2 regions of the Xanthobacter flavus genome follow, and region 1 is predicted to be linked to the other one. Evidence: riboswitches for the same ligand, from Rfam matches in the RefSeq annotation. Region 1 holds a riboswitch; the other holds the start of a gene.

Region 1 (7,697 bases):
TGGTTGCCGGCGATGAACACCACCGCGCCGAACTCGCCCAAAGAGCGGGCGAAGGCCAGCGACGTGCCGGCGAGGAAGGCCGGGAAGATCGCGGGGAAGATGATGCGGCGGAAGATGGTGAGGTCGCTCGCGCCAAGCGTGGCTCCCGCCTCCTCCAGCTCCGGCTCCATGTCCTCCAGCACCGGCTGCACCGTGCGCACGACGAAAGGGATGGAGGTGAAGGCCATGGCGCAGACGATGCCGGCCGGAGCGTAAGCCACCTGAATGCCCCACTGCGCCAGCGGCGCGCCGAACCAGCCGTTCTTGGCGAACAGCGCCGTCAGCGCGAGGCCAGCCACCGCCGTGGGCAAGGCGAAGGGCACGTCGACCATGGCATCAAGCAGGCGCTTGCCGGGAAACTCGTAGCGCACCAGCACCCAGGCGAGGGCAAGGCCATAGACCGCGTTGAACAGCGCCGCCAGCGCCGCCGTGGTCAGCGTCACCTGGAAGGAGGCGAGCGTGCGCGGCGAGGTGATGATGGCGATGTAGCGCTCGAAGCCCACATCCGCCGCCTTCAGCAGCAGCGCGCCGATGGGCAGGAGCACGATGAGGCCGAGATAGAGCAGCGTGAGGCCGAGCGAGAGCCGCAGGCCCGGAATGACGCTTCGGCGCGACTGGCGGCTCAGCATCGGCAGCGCGAAGCGGGGGCGGGGCATGGGCTCTTAGGGGGCATCTTGCGCTGTAGGGTCGGGCCGACGTCGCGGCATACGGCCGTTATGGCGCGCATGGGCGGAAATGTCATGCTTGGCCGGGATAAAAATTAAACACCGCGAAATCGCTGTGATTTCACGCCACAAAAAAGGGCCGCGAGGCGGCCCCTTCCGTCTTCTTCGGTTGCCTTGGCTCAAAACCCCGGCAGGTCGAAGGCGCCCGGCAGCGGCCAGCGCAGGCCGGTGATGGGGCCGGGCCCAGCGGCGGTGGGTCCATAGGTCGGGTAGAAGTAGCCGGGCGAAAGCGCGTAGTCGAGATAGGACTTGGAGCCGGGCTTCACCACGGTTCCGGCGTCGAGATACGAGCGGCGCTCGACGACGATACGATTGCGCTTCTTCACCGTCTGCGCCTCGGCGCTGTCGGCGGAAGCGATGGAGAAGGCGCCCGTGGTCGCCGCGATGGCCGCGACCGCCAGCGACACCGAGAGCGCCGTCTTCAGGCCCGTGCGGGCAAGAGAAGCGAAGGCGGTGAACGAAGCGAAACCCATGGCATCCTCCCAGATCGGCGCAGGGCCGACCTTGACTGGATTAATAGACGTTTGTCCCCTGCGCAAGGAAACCCGCCTCCTCGGCGCCATGTTCCCGCCGTCTCGCGGCCGGCGCGTGGCGTTCACGCAACAGTCGCTTGCGCCGATGGCATGGCTGATCGCGAATCTTCGATTTGCAAGGCTAGGGGGTTCGGCCTAAAAGCACGGTCTTCGGCCGCATGGGCCGATACATCCGAGGAACATCATGGGTTACAAGGTCGCCGTCGTCGGCGCCACTGGCAACGTGGGCCGGGAGATTCTCTCGATCCTCGACGAGCGGGGCTTCCCCGCGGACGAGGTCGTTGCGCTCGCTTCGCGAAAGTCGCAGGGCGTGGAAGTCTCTTACGGCGACAAAACCCTGAAGGTGAAGGCGCTCGAGACCTACGACTTCTCCGACACCGACATCTGCCTGATGTCGGCCGGCGGGGCCGTGTCCAAGGAATGGTCGCCGAAGATCGGCGCGCAGGGCTGCGTCGTCATCGACAATTCCTCACAGTGGCGCATGGACCCGGACGTGCCGCTGATCGTTCCCGAGGTGAATGCGGACGCCATCGTCGGCTTCTCCAAGAAGAACATCATCGCCAATCCGAACTGCTCCACGGCGCAGCTCGTGGTCGCGCTGAAGCCGCTGCATGATGCCGCGACCATCAAGCGCGTGGTGGTCTCCACCTACCAGTCCGTCTCCGGCGCCGGCAAGGACGGCATGGACGAGCTGTTCTCCCAGACGCGGGCCATCTTCGTCTCCGATCCGGTGGAGCCGAAGAAGTTTCCGAAGCGCATCGCCTTCAACCTCATCCCGCAGATCGACGTCTTCATGGACGACGGTTACACCAAGGAAGAGTGGAAGATGGTGGCCGAGACCAAGAAGATTCTCGACCCCAAGATCAAGCTCACGGCCACCTGTGTCCGCGTGCCGGTCTTCATCTCCCACTCCGAGGCGGTGAACGTGGAGTTCGAGAAGGAGCTTTCGGCCGACGACGCGCGCAAGATCCTGCGCGAGGCGCCGGGCATCCTCGTCATCGACACCCGTGAGCCGGGCGGCTACGCCACCCCCCACGAGGCCGCCGGCGAGGACGCGACCTACATCTCGCGCCTGCGCGACGACCCGACCGTGGACAACGGCATCGCCTTCTGGTGCGTGTCGGACAATCTGCGCAAGGGCGCCGCGCTGAACGCGGTGCAGATTGCCGAGGTTCTGGTGAACCGCAAGCTCATCACCGCCCGTTCCAAGGCGGCGTGAGCGTTTCAACACTTTGAGAGTGACGGACGGCCCGCTTCGGCGGGCCGTTTGCTTTTGGGGGTCAGCGCGGCCGGGAGCGCGTGCGCTGCGCCACGGCCACCACCAGCGCCACGCCGGCGGCGAAGGCGATGGTCTCGGCGTCCGGCACCTCGCCATTGATCGGCCAGGCGAGGCCCACCGTCACGAAGGTTTGCAGCAACTGCATCTGCCCGACGCGGGCGATGCCGCCTGTGGCGAGACCGGCGTTCCAGAAAAAGAAGCCGATGAGCTGGCTGAACAGGCCAAGATAGACCAGCGCCGCCCAGGAGGCGCCCGCAACGTCCCCCGCCCCGCCCCATGGAAAGGTGAGGAGCGCGAGCGGCAGCGTCACCGGCAGGCAGAGGATCAGCATGAAGGCGATCACCTCCCACCCCGACATGGTGCGCGCGAGGCCACCCGAGACGGCATAGCCGATGGCGCAGGCGATGACGCCGAGGAAGAGCAGGCTGTCGCCCATCCCCAGCGCGCCGCCCGCGCCGTTGCGCAAGGCGAAGGCCACCACCAGCCCCGCGCCCACCGCACTCGCGGCGAACAGGCCGAGGCCCGGGCGCTCCCCGGCCAGCAGCATGGCGGCGATCGCCGTACACAGGGGCAAAAGGCCGAGGACGATGCCGCCATGGGCCGCCGGCACCGTCTGGGTGGCGACGCCGATGGCCAGCGGGAACACGAAAATCAGGCACGCGGAGGAGACAGCGAGGCGCCACAGCACCGCGCGCTGGCCGAACGGCCACGGCCGGCGCATCACCAGCACCAGCCCCAGCGCCGCGAAACCTGCGAGGGCCGCGCGGCCGAAGCTGATGAAGGAGGGGCTGAAATCGTGCAGGGCAAACCGCGTGAGCGGCAGCGTCGCGCCGAACATCACCACCGCGACGAAGCCGAGAAGAAGCCCTATGGCCAGACGTCGATCCATGCGGCTCCCGGCGCTGTTCAGGGCCGCTTCATTAGGACGTGTGCAGCTGAAAAGACAGCGAAACCGCTTGATATGACCATCAGGAACCGTGATGGCGCGAAAAACGCAGGTGAAAGGCGGCACCGTCGCCGCTATGGTGGCGCGCCGCCGAACCCGTGCCATCCCAGCGCGCGGCCCTGAAGAGCGAGAACATGATCCAGTCCCAGCGTCCCGGCCATGACGTCGACCCCAAGCTGCTCGAAATCCTGGTCTGCCCCCTCACCAAGGGGCCGTTGGAATATGATCGCGAGCGCCAGGAGCTGGTCTCCCGCGCAGCGCGCCTCGCCTATCCCATCCGGGACGGCATCCCGATCATGCTCGCCGACGAGGCCCGCCAGCTGGACGAGAGCGAACTCAACCGCTGAGGTCCGGGCCATTCCCGGCGCCCCGCCCCTTGCAGTTCTGCGGCCGGCGTGAGTAAATAACAGATACGGCCTGGGGTGCCGCGCATCATGCGCGGCTGAGATTATACCCATCGAACCTGTCTGGATCATGCCAGCGTAGGGAGATGCCGATGAGCGAGAGCTTGTCGCAGTTTGTTTCCGCACCATCGTCGCAAGCCGGCTCCGGATCGGCAGGCAAGGTGAAGCCCCGTGTGGCGATCGTTGGCGGCGGCGTCATCGGCCTCGCCCTCGCATGGCGCCTCGCGGACGCCGGCTGCCCGGTGGACCTGTTCGATGCCGGCGAGACCGGGCAAGGCGCGAGCCGCGCCGCCGCCGGCATGCTCGCCGCCTGCGCCGAGGCCGAGCCGGGCGAGGAAGGCCTGCTCCCCCTCACCCGCGCCAGCCAGACCCTTTGGCCCGCCTTCGCCGCGGAGCTGGAGCGCATCTCCGGCGAGCCGGTGGACCTGCGCACCGAAGGCACGATCACCATCGCCCTCACGGCGGATGACCTCGCCAAGCTGCGCCACCTCTTCGCCTTCCAGCAGGGGCTGGGCCTGCCCGTCCAGTGGCTCAGCGCCGCCGAGGTCCGCCGACGCGAGCCCTATCTGGCGCCACGCCTCGCCGGCGGCGTGCTGAGCCCGCAGGACCACCAAGTCGACAACCGCAAGGTGGCGGCCGCGCTGAAGATCGCCGCCCTCAAGGCTGGCGCGAGGCTCCACGAACACACCCCGGTCAGCCGGGTGGAGACGGCCGGCGGCCGCGCCACCGGCGTCGTCACGGGCGAGACGCACCATGCCGCCGACGTGGTGGTGCTCGCGGCCGGCGCCTGGAGCCGGGGCGTGGACATCACCCCGGCGACGCCGCTGCCGGTGCGCCCCATCAAGGGCCAGATGCTCTCCCTGCGCATGGACCCGGCCGCGCCCATCCTCTCCCATGTCCTGTGGGCACCGGGCTCCTACCTCGTGCCTCGGCGCGACGGACGTCTCATCATCGGCGCCACCACCGAGGAGAAGGGGTTCGACACGGACCTGACGGCCGGCGGCCAGCTGGCGCTGCTCACCCATGCGTGGCGGGCGCTGCCGACGCTGGAGGAATTGAGCATCGTCGAGCAATGGGTCGGCTTCCGCCCCGGTAGCCGGGACGACGCGCCCATCCTCGGCCCGAGCCCGGAGGTGGACGGCCTCGTCTACGCCACCGGCCACCACCGCAACGGCATCCTGCTGCTGCCGGTGACCACGCAGGTGATCGCCGACCACATCCTCGGCGGCACAATGGCGGATGTCGCCCTGCCCTTCGGCGCGGAGCGCTTCGGCCCGCCGCGCGCGGCGGCGGAGTGAGCACCATGCTGGCCCTGAAGGTGAACGGCGCCGAGGAGGCCCATCCCGTGGCCACCGTCGCCGACCTGCTCGTCGCCAAAGGGCTGGAGCCGGAGCGCAAGGGCATCGCGGTGGCGGTGAACGGCGCGGTGGTGCCCCGCCGCACCTGGACCGAGGCGCGCCTTTCCGCAGGCGACGCCGTTGAGATCATCGAGGCCAAGCAGGGCGGTTGAGCCCCGGCCCAACAAAACAGGGCGCTCCTGAATGGGCGCCGGGAAGAAGCACCATGAGCGCGTTCCAGACTCCCAACGCCGATCCCCTCGTCATCGCCGGACGCACCTTCTCGTCACGGCTGTTCCTGGGCACGGCGGGCTATCCCAACCAGAAGGTGTTCCTTGATGCGCTCGCCGCCTCGGGCAGCGAGATGGCGACGGCCTCCATCCGCCGCATCAGCCTCGCCGGCTATGAGGAGAGCCTGACGGACCTGCTCACTGGCCGCGTCCACATCCTGCCCAACACCGCCGGCTGCCAGACAGCGAAGGACGCGGTGCTCACCGCCGAGCTCGCCCGCGAGGCGCTGGAGACGGACTGGGTGAAGCTGGAGGTCATCGGCGACCGCGAGCTGCTCTATCCCAATGTGGAGGAACTGCTGAAGGCGACGGAAGAGCTGGTCTCGCGCGGCTTCGTCGTACTGCCCTATTGCAACGACGATCCGGTCACCTGCCAGAAGCTGGCCGATCTCGGCGCCGCCACCGTGATGCCGCTGGGCTCCATGATCGGCACCGGCCTCGGCATCGCCAACCCGCACATGATCGAGCTGATCTGCGCCCGCTCCCCGGTGCCGGTGGTGCTGGATGCGGGCATCGGCACCGCCTCCGATGCGGCGCTGGCCATGGAACTGGGCTGCGCCGCCGTGCTGCTCAACACCGCCGTCTCCAAGGCGCTTGATCCGGTGCGCATGGCCACCGCCTTCCGCCACGCGGTGGAGGGCGGCCGCCTCGCCCGCCTCGCGGGGCGCATTCCGCGCAAGCTTCACGCCGAAGCCTCCAGCCCCGAATTCGGCCTCGTCGGGAGCTGACCCGCTGACCCGCCTGCCATCGCCGCCGCTGCTGCTCATCACCGACCGCACGTTGGCGCGCGGCGATCTGGCGGACGTGGTAGGCGCGGCCTGCGCCGGCGGCGTTCGGTGGATCAGCCTGCGTGAGAAGGATCTTCCCAAAGCGGAACAGATCGCGCTTGTCGCCCGCCTGCGCATCGTCACCGCGCCATGGGGCGCGCGCCTGACGCTCCACGGGACACCGGAGCTGGCGCGCGCAGCTGGCGCCGACGGCGTGCACCTGTCCGGCGGTGGGGATGCTGCGGCGGCCCGGGCGCTGCTCGGCCCCGACGCGCTGGTGGGCCTCTCCGCCCACAGCCTCGCCGAAGCCGCTGTGGCTGCGCCAGGCGTCCTCGACTACCTCACCGCCAGCCCGGTTTTCCCTACCACCTCCAAGCCGGGGCACGGCCCGGCTCTAGGCGTGGCCGGCCTTGGAGCCTTTGCCCGCACTTCGTCGGTGCCGGTGATCGCCCTCGCGGGCATCGACGCGGATACCCTGCCGATCTGCTTCCGGGCTGGCGCGAAAGGCGTCGCCGTCATGGGCGGCATCATGCGTGCGGAAGACCCCGCGGCGATCGTCGCGACCCTCCTCGCAGGGATTCCCCCACACGCCATCTGATCCAATTCGGAGCGGACTCAGCTTTGGCGCGCACCCGCCACTTTGATAAGCCTCACCATGGCGGATCGCTGCCAGATCAAGGGGGGAAATCCATGACCATAAATCGACGCACGCTGCTTGCGGGCTTGGTTGCCTGTCCCGTTTGCGCCACTGCCGCACGCGCCTCCGAGGGCGCGCACTGGACGTACGAAGGCCATGGCGGCCCGCAGGAATGGGGTTCGCTGGAGAAAGGCTTTTCCGCCTGTTCGGTCGGCACCCAGCAGTCGCCCATTAATCTTGAAGGCGCGGTGAAAGCCGAGAGCGCCGGCCCCATGCTCGCGTGGAAACCGTTCGCCTACAAGGTGGTGAACAATGGCCACACCATTCAGGCCGACGTGACCGGGGACGGCGGCACCGCCACCCTCGGCGGCAAGACCTATGCGCTGAAGCAGTTCCACTTCCATGCGCCGAGCGAGCATGCCGTGGACGGCAAGCGCAGCGCCATGGAAGCGCATTTCGTCCATGCGGCGCCCGAGGGCGGGCTTCTGGTGGCGGGCGTCTTCATGGTGCCCGGCACGGCCAATGCCGCTCTCTCCACCATCATGGCGGCGGCGCCGCGCGCGGCCGGAGACAAGACGCTGGCCGCCCCGCTCAATCCGGCTGGCTTTCTGCCATCGGCCCGCGGCACATATCGCTACGAGGGGTCGCTGACCACCCCGCCCTGCTCTGAAATCGTGGACTGGAACGTGTTCGCGGCGCCCATCGAAGTGGCGCAGGCGGATATCGACGCCTTCCGCGCC
Region 2 (7,697 bases), 3.4 Mb from region 1:
CGCGGCGGGCGGGGGAGGGGCGACTTCGGGAGCGGGCGTGTAGATCAGGCCGCCGCCGTCGCGGAACTTCTGGGCCATTTCGGCCATGCCCGCGGAGGCGAGGTTGTCGGCCTGGGCGCGGGCGATGTCGCCGGCTTCCAGCTTCAGCTCCTGCGAGATCTTCATGGAGCAGAACTTCGGCCCGCACATGGAGCAGAAGTGCGCCACCTTGGCCCCCTCGGCGGGGAGCGTCTCGTCGTGGAAGCGCTCGGCCGTCTCCGGGTCGAGCGAGAGCGCGAACTGGTCGCGCCAGCGGAAGCTGAAGCGGGCCCGGGAGAGCGCATCGTCACGGATGCGCGCCGCCGGGTGGCCCTTGGCGAGATCGGCGGCGTGGGCGGCGATCTTGTAGGAGATGACGCCGGTCTTCACGTCGTCGCGGTCGGGCAGGCCCAGATGCTCCTTCGGCGTGACGTAGCAGAGCATCGCCGTGCCGAACCAGCCGATCATCGCCGCGCCGATGGCGGAGGAGATGTGGTCGTAGCCGGGGGAGATGTCCGTCACCAGCGGGCCGAGGGTATAGAACGGCGCCTCGTGGCAGACCTTGAGCTGCTTCTCCACATTCTCGCGGATGAGGTGCAGCGGCACGTGGCCGGGGCCTTCGATCATCACCTGGCAATCATACTTCCAGGCGATCTCGGTGAGCTGGCCAAGGGTTTCAAGTTCCGCAAACTGCGCCGCGTCGTTGGCGTCCGCGATGGAGCCGGGGCGCAGGCCGTCGCCGAGGGAGAAGGAGACGTCATACTGGGCGAGGATCTCGCACAGCTCCTCGAAATGCTCGTAGAGGAAGCTCTCGCGGTGATGCGCGAGGCACCACTTGGCCATGATGGAGCCGCCGCGCGAGACGATGCCGGTGACGCGGTTGGCGGTGAGCGGCACGAAGGGCAGGCGCACGCCGGCGTGCACCGTCATGTAGTCCACGCCCTGCTCGGCCTGCTCGATGACCGTGTCGCGGAAGACTTCCCAGGTGAGATCCTCGGCGACGCCGTTCACCTTCTCCAGCGCCTGATAGAGCGGCACGGTGCCGATGGGCACCGGCGAGTTGCGCATGATCCATTCGCGGATGGTGTGGATGTTCTTGCCGGTGGACAGGTCCATCACCGTGTCGGCGCCCCAGCGGGTGGCCCACACCAGCTTGTCCACCTCCTCCGCCACGCCCGAGGTCACGGCGGAATTGCCGATATTGGCGTTGATCTTCACGAGGAAGTTCCGGCCGATGGCCATCGGCTCGGTTTCGGGGTGGTTGATGTTGTTGGGGATGATGGCGCGGCCGCGCGCCACTTCCTGCCGCACGAACTCGGGCGTGATCTCGGCGGGGATCGCCGCGCCGAGGCCCATGGCCTGATGGTGCGGATGGGCGCCGCCGTTCACCTTGGCGAGGTTCTCGCGGGCGGCGACATATTCCATCTCCGGCGTGATGATGCCGGCGCGGGCATAGGCCATCTGGGTCGGGCGCTTGCCCGCCTTGGCGCGGAGCGGCTTGCGGCCGGAAAGATCGAACTGCGGCAGGGTGGAGGACTGGCCGGCCTTCAGGCCATCGTCCTCGGGCCTGAAGGCCCGGCCGTCCACCTCTTCCACGTCACCGCGCTCGCGGATCCACTGGGCGCGCAGCTGCGGCAGGCCCTTGGTGAGGTCGATGACGGACTGCGGATCGGTATAGGGGCCGGAGGTGTCGTACACCTTCACCGGCGGCTCGGACGGATCGGACAGCCCGATCTCGCGCATGGCGACACGCACGTCCGGCCGGGTGGCGGACACGAACACCTTGCGGGAATGGGGCAGCGGCCCGGTGGTGACTTTCAGGGAGGACGTCGAGGCTTCGTCCAGCATTGCGGATCTCCGTTCAGCTTGCGCTTTCAACGAGAACCGGGGTGTGAGCTAGGAGACGGGTGCGGGACGACGCTGAGCGCCGGTAAGCACAAGTTCCGATCCCTTCGCCGGTATGACCCGGATCAGGTTCGAAGGGTCATCGCGGCGCCGCGGAAGATGAATTCCGCGAACTTGCGATATCTCAGCCCCTTCCGGGGCCCCCCTTGGAACAAGGCCACTGTGATGTATACGAAAGCCCAATGTCAACGCTGCACCGCAGCGAACGCATGGGGGACGGTCACGCCGATGACGGCGAGCGTTACGCCGCGATGTGGGCGTGGTGCAGGCCCACCCGCTCGTGACCGCGCGATGACATCCGCTCGTCCTTGGCCGACCGTTCATGCTTGCGCGGGCGGGCCTCGGCCTTGATCTGGCGGAGCGCCTCGTCGAGCCTCGTGAGGGCGTCGCTGGCGGCGTGCTCCTCGGCGCAGCTGGAACCGGCTTCCCACGCGGCCTCGTTGCGGAAGTCCTCGGCCTGCGCCAGCTGCGCCAGATAGGCGCGAACATCCATCAGCGCGGCCTGGAGGGTGGTCTGCTGGAGGGTGGTCTGGGAACTCATATCGTTTGCCCTTGATCGTCAATCTGAGCGTTAAGTGATGGCCTAATACGGCCGCCGCGTGGCGAAATAGGGGGTGTCCGAAGGTCATACGCAGCGGAAATCACTCACTTTTCCGCTATCTGCCCCTCCCGCCACAGCTTCCCCAGGGGCGGCATGGCATCAGGAAACGGACAACCCTATTCGCGCGCATATGTGGACACCCGCCGGCGGCGGCTGGCTGCCTTGCGGCCCGCGCGCTAGACTGGTTCGGCGAAAGCCTTGTGAGGCTTGAGAGCCCCTCTGCCTTGATCTTGGCCGGACATACCTAATGGAAGCTTACCACCAGCTCCTGCGCCGTATTCTCGACGAGGGCGTGCGCAAGGACGACCGCACCGGCACCGGCACGCTCTCCGTGTTCGGCCACCAGATGCGATTCGACCTCGGGGCCGGCTTCCCGCTCGTGACCACCAAGAAGCTGCACCTGAAGTCCATCGTCCACGAGCTTCTGTGGTTCCTCGCCGGGGACACCAACATCCGCTACCTGAAGGAGAACGGCGTCTCCATCTGGGATGAGTGGGCGGATGCCAACGGCGATCTCGGCCCGGTCTACGGCCACCAGTGGCGCTCCTGGCCGACGCCAGAGGGCGGCGTGATCGACCAGATCGCGCAGGTGGTCTCGGACATCCGCCGCAATCCCGATTCGCGACGCCTCATCGTCACCGCCTGGAATCCGGCGGACGTGGCGAAGATGGCGCTGCCGCCCTGCCACTGCCTGTTCCAGTTCTACGTGCTGGAGGGCAAGCTCTCCTGCCAGCTCTACCAGCGCTCGGCGGACGTGTTCCTCGGCGTGCCGTTCAACATCGCCTCCTATGCCCTGCTCACCCACATGGTGGCGCAGGTGACCGGGCTCGGCGTCGGCGATTTCGTCCATACGCTGGGCGATGCGCACCTCTATGTGAACCATCTCGATCAGGCCCGCGAGCAGCTTTCCCGCACCCCGCGCGCGCTGCCCGTCCTGCGCCTGAACCCGGGGGCGAGGGACATCTTCGCCTTCCGCTACGAGGACATCGAGATCGTCGGCTACGATCCCCACCCGGCCATCAAGGCCCCGGTGGCGGTGTAGGACGGGCCACGCTGCGGCGTGCGGGCGGGCGCCCACTCTCGACCGGCCTCGCCCATCCCCCTCGCTCTCACGAGCCGTCATCCCCCGCCTTGTGCGGGGGATCCACCCAACCGCCCGTCGGCTTTGCGGAACCCGCCACCCCAGCGGCGGAGGTGTGGATCTCCCGGATCAGCCGGGCGATGGCGGTGAAAAGCTGGGGCGGCGCCGCAGTCTGGCGTAGAGTGCGCCCGGCGCTGGCCCCCGGCTCGCGGGCACGTTCTTCCCTTGCGTGAGATCGTGCCCGCGGTTGGACTCAATAAGGTGCTAGCAGCCAAACACGAGCGGGCCGCGCGCCCGCATCATGAGGGAGGAAGCCATGGCCGGAACGGGTGATCTTCTCGGGCAGCTCATCGGCGCGGCGCTCGGCTCGGGCAGCGTGCGGGGCGGCGGCGCGCAGCAGGCCGGGGGCGGATTGCCGGGCGGCGGTCTTCCGGGCGGCCTCGGCGACATTCTCGGTCAGGTGCTCGGCGGCGGCGGTCGCGGCGCGCCCGGCGGCGGCGGCTCGGGCGGCAGCGGGCCCGGCGGATTGGGTGACATCCTCGGGCAGGTTCTGGGCGGCGGCGGTGCGCGTGGCGGCGGCGCGCCATCCGGCCTTCCGGGCGGCCTTGGCGATATTCTCGGACAGGTGCTCGGCGGCGGGCGGGGCGCGCCCCAAGGCGGCCCCTCGTCCGGCCCCTCGTCCGGCCCCTCGGGCGGCGCCTCGGCGGGTCCCACCGGCGGGCTTGAGGACATTCTCGGCCAGATCCTCGGCGGCGGGGGCCGACCTTCCGGCGGCTCGACGCAGGGGGGCGGCGTTTCCGGCGGCGCGGGCGGTGGGCTCGGCGATATCGCGGCGGACGCCCTCGGCCGCGGCGGCTCGAACCCGACCGGCGGCTACACCCCGCCGGAGATGCCCTCCGACTATCGCCAGCCGCAGCCCTCGCCGCAGCCCGGCCATCAGCCCTCCGCCGCCTCCGGTGGCAGCGACCTGATGAAATACGGCGGCCTCGCCATCATCGGCATGCTGGCCTGGAAGGCCCTGCGCAAATGGCAGGCCGGCGCCGGCGGGCGCTCGGCCTTCTCCTCCGGCTCGCCGGACGCGGCCTTCTCCCCCGCGGCGGCGCCGGGCGGGCCGGAGGCCTTCTCCGGCGTGCTGCTCTCGGCCATGGCCGCCGCCGCGCAGGCGGACGGGCAGATCGACGAGGAAGAGGTCTCGCGCATCGGCGGCGGGCTGGAGCGCATGGGCACCGCCTCGCCCGAGCGCGACGCGCTGATCGCCATCCTCACCACCCCGGTCGATCCCAACGAGGTGGTGGCCGCCGCGACGACGCCCGAGGCGGCGCTCCAGATCTACGCGGCCTCGGCCCTCGCCATCCGTCCGGACAACGACGCCGAGCACGCCTATCTGGACTGGCTCGCGGGTTCGCTCGGCATCGATTCCGGCCTGAAGGCGCAGATCGACGGCGAGCTGAACGCCTGAGCGGGCGAGCCACGCTCAGGCGCCGCGCGGAGTCACGTCGTGCGACCACGCTCAAACGCCGCGCGGGCTTGGCGTGCTCACGCCATCGTGCAGGCGCCGGCCGTAACGCCGCCGCAGGGGGCGGCGTAAGGGGAGGCGGGCGCCGGACGGGCGTCCGCGCAGTTTCGCCGGAAAGGACCCTATGCCCCTGTTTCACGAGCGCTCCGGCCGGTTCAGTCCCGAGAAGACCCTGTTCCTCGTGTCCAGCATCCTGCCCGCCGTCTGGCTGGTGGGTCTTGCCGCCAACGGCCAGCTGGGCGCGCGGCCGTGGACGGAAGCCATCCATTTCACCGGCCTGTGGGCCATCCGCTTCCTGGCCGTGACGCTGGCGGTGACGCCGCTGCGGCGGCTGTTCAACCTGCCGAAGCTCTATTTCGGACGGCGCATCTTCGGCCTTGCCGCGTTGGGCTACGCGGCGCTGCACCTCACGCTCTACATCATCGATCAGGGCTTCGGCCGGGCGCTGAGCGAGATCGTGCTGCGGGTCTATCTCACCATCGGCGCGGTGGCGGTGGCGCTGCTCGTGGCGCTGGGGGCCACATCCACCGACGGCGCCATCAAGCGCCTCGGCGCGACGCGGTGGAACCGGCTGCACATGGCCGTCTATGCCATCGCGGTGCTGGGCAGCGTGCATTTCTTCATGCAGTCGAAGCTGGATGTGACGGAGCCGGTGCTGATGGCGGGCCTGTTCCTGCTGCTCTTCGCCTTCCGCATCGCGGGGCGCGGCGGGAGGAGCGTGACGCCCCTCGGCATGGCCGGGCTCTCGGTGGTCGGGGCGGCGCTCACGGCGGGTGTGGAGATGCTGTGGTACGCGCTGGCGACGCGCGTGGACCCGTGGCTGGTGCTGGACGCGAATTTCACCCTCGATCTCGGCCCCCGCCCCGCCGTGTGGGTGCTGGCGATCGGCCTCGCCGTCGCGGTCCTCGCCGCCGTCAAGCCGCCAGCGCCTCGCCCGTCCCGGCGCGCGGCGATGGCCGGCAAGGCGGAGGGCGCCGGGGCCTGACATGGGAAAGGAAGGGGGGCCCTGAGCCCCCCTTCCTCCCGCTCGACGCCGGGCTCCCGGCGAAGAGCCCGGCGAGGCTCGCAAGGGGCTCCCCTCTCCCCTTGCGGGAGAGGGGTTGGGGGTGAGGGGTGAACGCTTCCAGGGCTTCGGCCTGCGGGCCATACGGCGCTCACCCCGGCCCTCTCCCGCAAGGGGAGAGGGGGCGCGAACGGCGGGTTTGCGCCAGGGCCTCGACCCTGCCCTCACGCTGCGGCGCGTTCCGGCACCGGCAGGCCGAGCCATTCAGTGTAGAAGGCGTCGATGTCCGGCTCGAAATCGTGGATCACCGGATACCAGGGGGTGGGCGCCTCCACGTCATGGAGCGTGCCGCATTCGGGGCAGAAATATTCCCGGATCACCTGCCACGCGGGCGTCGGGGCCATGAGGCGGGGATAGATCTCCTCCATCTTCTGCGGTGTATCGCGAACATGGACGCGGGCGTGCAGCTTCCAATTCTCCTTCCAGTCGCAGAAATCGTGGCCGCACTCGCAGCGCACGGTCCACTTCTTCGAGACCTTCTGCTGCACGATGAAGAGCTTCGGGCCGAGCGGCAGGATGATCTTCTCATCCCACGGCACGCGCTCCTGAAGGATTTCCACGTAGGTCACGAACCGCTCGGGGTCCTTCGGCGTGGAGAGCATCTGGTGCAGTGTATCTGGGTCGATCTTGCCTTCCACGAGATCGACGATCTTGGCGCGGGTATAGGACATGGTTTCCTCCTGATTGGTTTCATTGCGGCGTCATCCCCGGCTCGTCCGGGGGATCCACGGTGCCGCTCATAGGGCCGCATGGGCCTTGGGCACCGCTCTCGCCGCGGGGTGGATGCCCCGGACGAGCCGGGGCATGACGGCAGCTGGAAGGGGGAATAACCCCTCACTCCTCCACGAACTGCACGGTGTGCACGTCCGGCAGTTCGGAGATGTCCATGGAGTAGCGCGAGCCGTAGGTGGGCACGCCGATGTCCTCCTCGTTGAGCACCCAGCTCTCCGGCAGGTCCCAGAAGCTGCGGAACTGCTGCTCGAACCTCGGGCCCAGCTTGAAGGAGGCGGCGAACATCTGCTGCACCTGGGTGCCCGCATCCTTGGCGAGGATCTTCTCGCGCTCGCCCTTCATCCACTCGCGGGTGGGGACGGACTTCGCGATGCGATCCTTGCGGATCTGCGCCCGGGCCGCCTTGGTGGCCGCCTCGTCCACCACCACGAGGCCCTCCGGCCCGGTCTTCACCACCACGCCGTAGACATCGCCGGCGAGGCGCTCCAGCACGTAGCCGCCGTTGATGTCGTCGGCCACGGCCTGCGGCTCGCGGTCGAGCGGATCACCGAAGCCGGGGCCGCCGCGCATGTAGTTGAGGTAGAGGTCGTAGTCGGCGAACATCTCCTCGGTGGTGATGGCCTGCTTGTCGCGCTTGATCTGCGCCTTGGGCAGCATCGCGTCCCAGGTGGGGTTCTCCGGGTCCGTGTCGCCGCCGAGCGGGATGTCGGCGCCAGAGGCGATCAGCTCCTTCAGCCCCGTCTTGTGGGCGGCGAAGCGATAGCCGGAGGCGGCGGGATAG

The links. Region 1 has a riboswitch for thiamine pyrophosphate ahead of thiO (glycine oxidase ThiO). Riboswitches for the same ligand answer to the same signal wherever they lie in the genome.
Region 2: another riboswitch for thiamine pyrophosphate. It lies ahead of thiC (phosphomethylpyrimidine synthase ThiC); the one in region 1 lies ahead of thiO (glycine oxidase ThiO).

The regions. Positions count from the first base shown of each region.
Region 1 is NZ_JAGGML010000001.1:1,136,603-1,144,299, forward strand. It holds gene cysT (sulfate ABC transporter permease subunit CysT) at 1-695, opposite strand, end outside; gene J2126_RS05530 (hypothetical protein) at 884-1,237, opposite strand; gene J2126_RS05535 (aspartate-semialdehyde dehydrogenase) at 1,482-2,516, shown strand; gene J2126_RS05540 (DMT family transporter) at 2,578-3,465, opposite strand; gene J2126_RS05545 (Trm112 family protein) at 3,657-3,869, shown strand; TPP riboswitch at 3,931-4,030, shown strand; gene thiO (glycine oxidase ThiO) at 4,019-5,224, shown strand; gene thiS (sulfur carrier protein ThiS) at 5,230-5,436, shown strand; gene J2126_RS05560 (thiazole synthase) at 5,490-6,281, shown strand; gene J2126_RS05565 (thiamine phosphate synthase) at 6,319-6,918, shown strand; gene J2126_RS05570 (carbonic anhydrase) at 7,011-7,697, shown strand, end outside.
Region 2 is NZ_JAGGML010000001.1:4,510,115-4,517,811, forward strand. It holds gene thiC (phosphomethylpyrimidine synthase ThiC) at 1-1,866, opposite strand, end outside; TPP riboswitch at 1,948-2,080, opposite strand; gene J2126_RS21320 (hypothetical protein) at 2,165-2,464, opposite strand; gene J2126_RS21325 (thymidylate synthase) at 2,772-3,566, shown strand; gene J2126_RS21330 (tellurite resistance TerB family protein) at 3,922-5,064, shown strand; gene J2126_RS21335 (sulfite oxidase heme-binding subunit YedZ) at 5,246-6,106, shown strand; gene J2126_RS21340 (acetone carboxylase subunit gamma) at 6,349-6,855, opposite strand; gene J2126_RS21345 (hydantoinase B/oxoprolinase family protein) at 7,019-7,697, opposite strand, start outside.